Regions from separate parts of the Bacillus silvicola genome, predicted to be linked through region 1. Evidence: riboswitches for the same ligand, from Rfam matches in the RefSeq annotation. Region 1 holds a riboswitch; each other region holds the start of a gene.

Region 1 (3,284 bases):
ATAATTTAATGATTTATTTGCGAACGGATAGAGCTTTTGAACATGGTAGTATGGTAGAAATGTTATTAATTTTATTTGCACCAGTTTTCGTGAACAGAAAATATTTTTATTTAGTTTCCTTTAGTGTAATTGGAAAGTATGTACTTTTTACATTGATATTACAAGATTTAAAAGTTGTGATTCCGCTTGTCTTATGTATATTCTATTTCATTATTTCACATTCTTTGTTAAAACGATTTCAATCTTATGTAAGAACAGTGTTTGAAATGATGAACAATATGAAAGAGACGGAAAATTTAGCTGTAATTGGGACAATGTCTACAACAATTGCGCATGAAATCCGAAATCCATTAACGGCTTTGAAAGGGTTTACGCAAATGCAAAAAGAAAGAAACCCTGAAGATATGATTAGCTATGAAATAATGCTACAAGAGATTGAGAGAATCAACGGTTTTGTTAGCGAATTGATGTTATTAGGAAAACCGAAACCAACAAATTATGAATGGTGTAACATACGGGAAATCCTTTTATATGTTGTGCAGTTAATGGAAAGTTATGCGAGTCAATATAAGGTGAAAGTTTATTTGCAAGGAGATGGAAATTTACCCGTTATAAACGGTGATGATAAACAATTAAAACAAGTGTTGTTAAATATTATTAAAAACGGAATAGAATCAATGCCCGAAGGTGGGGACATTCATATTCGGGCATATGAAAAAACTAAGGGGTATTTGTGTATTTCTGTCGAGGATCAAGGTTTAGGGATAGAGAAGGAGAAGCTAGAGAAGATTGGAAAGGCTTTTTACACAACAAAGGAGAATGGTACAGGACTTGGTTTAATGATTACATATAAAATTATTAAAGAACATCAAGGGAGTATCACCGTTCAAAGTAGTATGGGTGTGGGAACGAAGGTGGAAATTTATTTACCGACAGTGTAGAGAAACAGAAGAAAGTATTTTTCAGAAAAGTGTTCTTGTTGTGTAAATATAAACATTTTATAAAATGTTTCAAGAAGGGTTTTTTTTATAAAATACTTCGTTTATAATGGAGGAAAATATCGACATGAGATTGGTTGCTCATGTAGCGGTTCGGTAGTGTTATGAAAAGAAAAGAAGGGGTGCACGCGCATCCTTTTTTCTATGCGGATATTATGAAAGAGGTGGTATGATGGAATTAACATTAAATTCGACTGTATGTTTACACACGATTCAATTTCGAAAAGAGAAATTGAATTATATTGTAAAAGATACAATTACAGGAGAAACATATGAAATGCCGCCACTTTGGATTGATGCACTAGCAATGATGCGTGACGGTTTTTTATTGGGAGAAATTGAGGAGAAATTAAAAGAAGAGTATCCGACCGAAGAAGTAAATATGGTAGCATTTACGAGGCAATTGTTAGAGCTAGAGCTGGTCGAAATGGTGGATGGAGAAGAGATAGCTTGTACAAAGAAGAAAGATAAAGATTATTTAGCTTGGTTACGCCCAAGAGTGGAACAATTCTTTTTAAACTTAAATAAAAAATATAAAAGCAAAGGTCAAAAATGATCTTTGCTTTTTTTGTAGGCGTGTTTAAAAAATAACAGCGAATGCTCTTGCGAAAGCACCGTCACTATCTTTAATTTTTAAAGGTGCTGCTGAGAAAAAGAAACGTTTCGCTTTAATAGCATCTAGATTTGTTAAGTTTTCAATTAAGTAAATGTTATTCCCTAGTAATATGTGGTGAATCGGTGATGTTTCTGTCGTTACCTCATCAGGAGAAATAAAATCTAAACCGACTGATTTTACTTTTAATTGAACCAGTTCTTCAGCTAATTCTTCGGAAAGATAAAACGCTTCTTTCTCATAAGCTGCTGTATTCCACTTATTAGATAGATTGGAATGGAAAATGACAATATCATCTTCTTTTATATCGGTATTATGCAATACTTCCTTAGGTAACTTTCTCTCTTGGATATGAGTTACATCGATAAGAACGGCCTCACCTACAAATTGTTTTAGGGGTAATTGATCAATGGTGGTTGCACCTGAAATGAAATGCGCAGGGGCATCGCAATGTGTACCTACATGAACGACAGAATGAAAATCTGTAACTTGATAGCCCGTCTCTTCAACGTTTGTAATTGCTTCTAGTTGGATTTTTGGTGTTCCAGGAAATTGAGACATATTGTTTTCAAATGTTTGTGATAGGTCGATTACTTTCATTTTAAATACCTCCAATATATGTTTTAAAATATAAAAAACTCATCTTTCATAATCAAGAAAGATGAGTTTTGCACACAATGGTTAAGTTTTATCTTTCAAAATGCATTGCATTTTGCAGGAATTAGCACCTATTCAGTTTGTATAAACTGAGGTTGCTGGGCTTCAAAGGGCCGGTCCCTCTGCCTCTCTTGATAAAGATATATTCAGTTTTAATATTTCGATTTTTTTAATAATTAAATTGTAATTCATTTCCTTTTTTAGTGCAATACAAAATAGGTATTCACCCAAATAAGGTGGCTCGCATATTGTAGCTTATGTAAATAGAATGCTGCGAAGGAGTGAGTGCAGTGACAGGTAATGTATTGAATTATTATGCTGGTGGAAATACAGCTAGGGGATTTCATAATTTATACGAAGAGAATTTAAAAGGGCTAGACAGGTTGTTTATTTTAAAGGGTGGTCCAGGAACTGGGAAATCTTCTTTAATAAAGGCAATAGGTCGTGAATGGGTTGAAAAGGGATATGATATTGAACTTTTACATTGTTCTTCTGATAATAAGTCAGTTGATGGAGTGATTATCCCAAAATTAAAAGTAGGAATTGTTGATGGAACATCACCGCATGTTATTGAGCCTAAAATGCCAGGGGTTGTGGAAGAGTATATTAATTTAGGAGTTGCTTGGGACTCAGATAAATTAAGAAAGCAGAAGTTAGAAATTGAACGATTTGTATCAGAAGCGAGCAAGGCTTTCCAATCTGCTTACGGATGTTTTCAAGAGGCATTAGTTATACACGATGAGTGGGAGAAAATATATATTAATAATATTGATTTTAACAAAGCAAATGGACTAACAGATCAATTGATTCAGAAATTATTTACAGATAAAAAGGGGAAACAATCGATTGTGAAACATCGGTTTTTAGGAGCTGCTACACCGAAAGGAGCAGTTGATTTCGTTCCTAATTTAACAGAAGGATTACCACATCGTTATTTTATAAAAGGACGCCCTGGCTCTGGAAAATCAACAATGCTCAAAAAGTTAGCGCAGGCAGCAGAAGAAAAAGGGTTTGAA
Region 2 (3,284 bases), on a different contig from region 1:
CTCCCCTTATATTTTCTACATAGTAGATTTTATTTTAAAACTTACATTATAAAATAATTTGGAGGTTCACACACTATGGAACTATACAAAAAATTAACAACAACATTCATCCTCTTATTCGTCGCTTCCATTACTGTCGGTTTTTCGCTAAAAGGCGCGATTCCATATGCTACATTAATAAGCATTATATTCGCAACACTCTTTTTACTATGCAGTGCATTTTGCGCAGGAAAAGCACGTCAGATAAAGCAATGATTGCATATGTTCCGTAAGAAACCGACAATTTGTAAATCATGTAAAAAGGAAATACAAACGTATGAAAAAGTATATTGAGCTAGACGGAGAAGTGTATTGCAACTCATGCATCCAAATCATAAATAAAACCAAATAAAAAAAGCTTTGCGCACACAGCGCAAAGCTTTTTTTCATATATTATAGACCAGCTTGCTCTTTTAAAGTAGCTGCTTTGTCTGTACGTTCCCATGAAAGATCTACATCAGTACGTCCGAAGTGGCCGTAAGCTGCTGTTTGTTTGTAAATTGGGCGACGTAAGTCTAGCATTTTAATAATACCAGCTGGGCGAAGATCGAAGTTGTTACGAACTAGTTCTACTAGTACGTCTTCAGATACTTTACCAGTGCCAAATGTATCAACTGAAATTGATACTGGTTGCGCTACGCCGATTGCGTATGCAAGTTGTACTTCTGCTTTGTCAGCAAGACCAGCTGCTACGATGTTTTTCGCAACATAACGAGCTGCATATGCTGCTGAACGGTCAACTTTCGTTGCATCTTTACCAGAGAATGCACCGCCACCGTGGCGAGCGTATCCACCGTAAGTATCAACGATGATTTTACGTCCTGTTAAACCAGCATCACCTTGTGGTCCACCAATTACGAAGCGGCCAGTTGGGTTAATGAAGAATTTCGTTTCTCCATCCATTAATTCTGCTGGAACTACAGCTTTAATTACATGCTCTTTTAAATCGCGATCGATTTCTTCCCATGTAACATCTGGATGATGCTGTGTAGAAATTACAATTGTATCTACACGTACAGGTTTACCATTTTCATCATACTCAACTGTAACTTGCGTTTTTCCATCCGGACGTAAGTATGATAAAGTGTCATCTTTACGTACTTCAGTTAAACGACGAGCTAATTTGTGAGCAAGCGAGATTGGAAGTGGCATTAATTCTTGTGTTTCATTACATGCGAAGCCAAACATTAAACCTTGGTCTCCTGCACCAATTGCCTCAATCTCAGCGTCAGTCATTTGACCTTCGCGTGCTTCTAGTGCTTGGTCAACACCCATAGCGATGTCAGCAGATTGCTCATCGATAGATGTTAAAACTGCACAAGTTTCTGCATCGAATCCATATTTTGCGCGTGTGTAACCAATGCCTTGAATTGTTTCACGAACGATTTTCGGAATATCTACATAAGTAGAAGTCGTAATTTCCCCCGCTACCAATACTAAACCAGTTGTTACAGTTGTTTCACAAGCTACACGTGCATTTGCGTCCTTTGATAAGATCGCATCTAAAATTGAATCAGAAATTTGGTCACAAATTTTATCTGGATGTCCTTCAGTTACAGACTCAGATGTGAACAGATGACGTTTTTTTGTCATGTGGTAAACCTCCCTACAGTAATTGTATATATTGTACGGAACTCATCCTTAATTTGCCACAAACTGCGACATACATTTATTCTCCCACACAAGCATACAGAAAAACCTTTCCTACTTTACATAGAGGAAAGGTTTAATTTGCTACTTGCATACTGCTTTTTGCCCTTTGCTCTTATCGTTCGAGACCATTAGCCTCGCACAGGTTTTAGCACCTATTCACCTGTATTTACCACTACAAGTGAGGTTGCTGGGCTTCATCGGGCCTGTCCCTCCGCCAGCTCGGGATAAGAGAGTATCCGTCCCAACCTATACTAAAGAAATGATATTCATTTGTCAATTAATATTCACATTTTCCTGAAAGTTTTTCTCAATACGTATTAGGATGAAATATTAATAAGGAACTAATCCATTCACACAAACAAAAATAAATAAATAGTATACATTATTTATATAATTGTGTTATACTCTTGATGGGGATTACGAGAAATATTTCATTAAATGAAAAGGATGGTATATAAATATGAGTACTGTGAATGTCCAAATTGGTTTACATGAATTATTGAACGGAAGCAATGCACAGATTCAACTAAGTGTTCCGCAATTAGTGGAAAAAGTATTAATGCGAAATGAAGGGAAATTAACTTCTACTGGTGCCGTTTCTGCTTCAACAGGAAAATACACAGGACGTTCTCCTAAAGATAAATTTATTGTGAAGGAAGCATCGGTTGCTGACAAAATTGCTTGGGGAGCTGTGAACCAACCGATTTCTGAAGAACATTTTAATAAATTATATACGAAAGTTTTAGAATACTTAAAAGAAAAAGAAGAGTTATTCGTCTTCAAAGGATTTGCTGGCGCTGACCGCAGCTATCGCCTACCAATTCAAGTTGTTAACGAATACGCATGGCATAATTTGTTCGTACATCAATTATTTATTCGTCCAACTGAAGAAGAATTAGCAACTCATGAATCAGAGTTCACAATTGTTTCTGCACCAAACTTTAAAGCAGATCCAGCAGTTGACGGTACAAATTCTGAAGCGTTCATTATGGTTTCATTTGAACAACGTATCGTGCTAATCGGTGGTACAGAATATGCTGGAGAAATGAAAAAATCAATCTTCTCTATTATGAACTTCTTACTACCTGAACAAGACATTCTTTCTATGCATTGCTCTGCAAACGTAGGTGAAGAAGGCGACGTAGCACTATTCTTCGGTTTATCTGGAACAGGTAAAACAACATTATCCGCTGATCCAAACCGTAAATTAATCGGTGATGATGAGCACGGTTGGTCTGATAACGGCGTATTCAATATTGAAGGCGGTTGCTACGCGAAATGTGTAAACCTTTCTCATGAGAAAGAGCCACAAATCTTCGATGCAATCAAATTCGGTTCAGTTTTAGAAAACGTTGTCATTGATGGTCAAACACGCATCGCTGACTATAACGATACTACTTTAACAGAAAATACACGTGCTGCATACCCTATGCATGCGATTGACAATATCGTACTGCCAAGTGTTGCAGGACATCCAAATACAATTATTTTCTTAACTGCTGATGCATCTGGCGTATTGCCTCCAATCAGTAAGTTATCAAAAGAGCAAGCTATGTACCATTTCTTAAGCGGTTACACTAGTAAACTAGCAG
Region 3 (3,284 bases), 250 kb from region 1:
TTTTCTTCTCTACTTACATTACGTACCGTACCATCTGCCATTAACAATCTGAACGACTCTACTGTATCAATCAATGCTTCATGACGAATATCACGCCCATGTACATTTACACTTAATGAACCACCAACAGTAAAAATATTTTGAGATTGCATCACTTGAACTGCAAGACCATATGGATTGATTTTCTTTTGAATGTCATTCCATGTGACACCGCTTTGTACCCTAATCCTCTTTTTCTCCGGATCAAACTCTAATATTTCATTATAGCCCTTCATATCAAGCATCGTGCCGTTCGGATAATACGTCTGTCCGCCTTGGCTATGTTGCATACCTGCAATAGAAATCTTCTCTCCAGAAGCATTTGCATCTTGCACTAATTTTTTAAATGAATTTTCATCCTCAGCATTTTCAACACGTTTAATTTTCGTTGGAAGTAACTTTCCTACATCACTCATAATAGGATGATCCAGTTGCTCTTTGTATGTATATATAGATGTCGCGAGCAACACTGTATACGCTACAATAACAACTGCTATCTTTCTTTTTTTCAAATGGCACTCTCCTCGTTTGAAATTCTAATCTCACTAGTACTTCTCTCTATTTTTATTGTACCTACTTTTTTAAAAGGAAAATACTACACTGTAAAAAAGAACTATCCTTCTTTTACTTACTATGAAGTGAAACCATAAGCATGATTTTAAAAAAATTTAAATATGATGTAGAGGAAAATAACTTTATTCAGGAGGTTGCTATGAAAGCAATTATTTGCACAAAATACGGGCCACCTAACGTTCTCAAGCTTCAAGACGTAAAGAAACCTACTCCTAAAAAGAATGAAGTATTAGTTAAGATTCACGCAACAAGTGTAACTACTGGAGATTGTAGAATGCGGAGCTTTTCTAGCCCCCTATTATTTTGGATTCCTATGCGAATTATATTAGGTTTCAGAACACCGAGAAGGCCTATACTCGGTGTAGAATTATCTGGTGAAATTGAAGAAATAGGAACGGATGTAACTCAATTTAAAAAAGGAGACCCAGTCTTTGCATTAACAGGACTGAACGTTGGTGGTTATGCTGAATACACATGTGTGCATGAAAGCGGATTGATAGCATTAAAGCCCCTCAATTTAACATATGAAGAAGCTGCTGTTATTCCTTTTGGTGGCACTTCAGCATTACATTTTTTGAGAAAAGGACACATAAAAAAAGGACAGCAAGTACTTATATATGGCGCTTCCGGATCAGTAGGTACCGCTGCTGTGCAACTTGCTAAATATTTCGGTGCGACTGTTACAGCTGTTTGTAGCAATTCAAATTTTGAGTTAGTACAATCTTTAGGAGCTAATCACGTAATTGATTATACGAAAGAAGATTTTACAAAGCGAGATGAACGCTACGATATTATATTCGATGCAGTTGGAAAAATTAAAAAATCCCATTGCAAGAGTGCATTAACAGCTAACGGTAAATACGTGTCAGTCAACGGAACGATGGCAAAAGTAAGCAAAGAAGATATGCTTCTACTAAAAATGCTAACGGAAGAAGAAAAATTAAAACCAGTTATTGATAAAACTTACCCGCTAGAAGAAATTTCAGAGGCTCATACGTACGTAGAGACCGGACATAAAAAAGGGAATGTTTCCATCACCTTAAAATAAAATATATTCAGAAAATAATATTGACAATTCTTTTTGTAAGATTTACTATTAATACCATATTTAAAAACTACATACACATACTCTTATCAAGAGTGGCGGAGGGACTGGCCCGATGATGCCCGGCAACCGAGCTTATAACGTATAAGCTAAGGTGCTAATTCCTGCAGAACGATTTTCGTTTTGGAAGATAAGAGAGGAACCTATTTCGTCTATTCGGCACCTCTCTTATTTTTGAGAGGTGCTTTTTATTTTGGAACGTATATTAAGGGGGAATTATAGATGAAAAAGGTATTATTAAGTATTGTAAGTGGAGCTGTATTATTGTTAGGTGCATGTGGTGCTAATTCTGATAAAGAGGTAAAAGCATTAGATGAGAAAAAGATTACCGTTGGTGTAACAGGTGGACCGCATGAACAAATTTTTGAAAAGGTGAAGGAAGTTGCAGCAAAAGATGGTCTCGAAATTGATGTAAAGGTATTTAATGATTATGTAGCGCCAAACGTATCTTTAGATGAAAAAAGCCTCGATGTAAATAGCTATCAAACTAAATCTTATTTAGATGTATTTAAAGCCGAACGCAACATGAAATTAACTGAAGTATTTTCAACAGTAACATTCCCTATGGGCGTATATTCTAAAAGTTTAAAAGATGTAAAAGAATTAAAAGAGGGTGACGCAATTGCTGTACCAAACGATCCAACAAATGAACTTCGAGCTTTAAAACTATTTGAAAAAGCAGGGATTTTAAAAGTCGATCCAAAAGCTACAGAAAAGGCAACTGCAAAAGATGTAATTGAAAATCCAAAAAAATTAAAGATTGTTGAATTAGAGGCATCTCAATTACCAACGCAGCTAAGTGAAGTGAAAGCCGCTGCAATTAATACAAACTTTGCATTAGGTGCAAAATTAAGCCCAGCGAAAGATTCTATTTTCCGCGAAGGAAAGGATTCACCATATGTGAATTGGGTCGTTGTTCGTACTGAAAATAAAGATGATGCAGTTGTAAATAAATTGAAGAAAGCTTATCAATCTAAAGAAGTAAAAGATTTCATTGAGAAAAAATTTGATGGTTCTGTTTTACCGTCTTGGTAGGAGCTGACTATAATGATTGAATTAAAAAACGTCTCCAAAGTATTTACAACAAAAAAAGGGAATGTTGAGGCCCTTAAATCAACTTCCCTTAAAGTAAAAAAGGGCGAGGTATTTGGAATCATTGGATATAGCGGCGCTGGTAAAAGTACATTAATTCGCTGTGTAAATTTATTAGAAAAACCAACGACAGGAAATATCATTATAAACGAACAAGATTTAACAACCTTATCGACAAAAGAACTCGCAAAAGCGAGACAAAAGATCGGCATGATTTTTCAAGGATTCAATTTACTTAAAACCGTTACCGTTTATGAAAACATCGCACTACCCTTACGTCTATCTGGTCTTCCCAAAAATGAAATTGAAAAAAGGGTAGAAAAGTATTTACGCATTGTTGATCTCTTTAATAAAAAAGACGCCTATCCAAGTGAATTATCTGGTGGCCAAAAACAACGTGTAGCGATCGCTCGTGCACTATCTCATGAGCCTGAAGTTTTATTAAGTGATGAAGCAACGAGCGCATTAGATCCGG

Evidence for each region. Region 1 has a riboswitch for S-adenosylmethionine ahead of ACP6L7_RS26090 (cyclase family protein). Riboswitches for the same ligand answer to the same signal wherever they lie in the genome.
Region 2: linked by a shared signal. The riboswitch ahead of metK (methionine adenosyltransferase) and the one ahead of ACP6L7_RS26090 (cyclase family protein) in region 1 are both predicted to bind S-adenosylmethionine.
Region 3: linked by a shared signal. The riboswitch ahead of ACP6L7_RS27430 (MetQ/NlpA family ABC transporter substrate-binding protein) and the one ahead of ACP6L7_RS26090 (cyclase family protein) in region 1 are both predicted to bind S-adenosylmethionine.

What each region holds. Positions count from the first base shown of each region.
Region 1 covers NZ_JBNGVC010000013.1:784,019-787,302, reverse strand. The annotation lists gene ACP6L7_RS26100 (ATP-binding protein) at 1-941, shown strand, start outside; gene ACP6L7_RS26095 (hypothetical protein) at 1,171-1,554, shown strand; gene ACP6L7_RS26090 (cyclase family protein) at 1,579-2,211, opposite strand; SAM riboswitch class I at 2,297-2,409, opposite strand; gene ACP6L7_RS26085 (PRK06851 family protein) at 2,559-3,284, shown strand, end outside.
Region 2 covers NZ_JBNGVC010000012.1:1,670,025-1,673,308, forward strand. The annotation lists gene ACP6L7_RS20690 (hypothetical protein) at 76-255, shown strand; gene metK (methionine adenosyltransferase) at 433-1,632, opposite strand; SAM riboswitch class I at 1,802-1,923, opposite strand; gene pckA (phosphoenolpyruvate carboxykinase (ATP)) at 2,153-3,284, shown strand, end outside.
Region 3 covers NZ_JBNGVC010000013.1:1,036,160-1,039,443, forward strand. The annotation lists gene ACP6L7_RS27420 (FAD-binding oxidoreductase) at 1-551, opposite strand, end outside; gene ACP6L7_RS27425 (NAD(P)-dependent alcohol dehydrogenase) at 752-1,660, shown strand; SAM riboswitch class I at 1,741-1,854, shown strand; gene ACP6L7_RS27430 (MetQ/NlpA family ABC transporter substrate-binding protein) at 1,940-2,752, shown strand; gene ACP6L7_RS27435 (methionine ABC transporter ATP-binding protein) at 2,765-3,284, shown strand, end outside.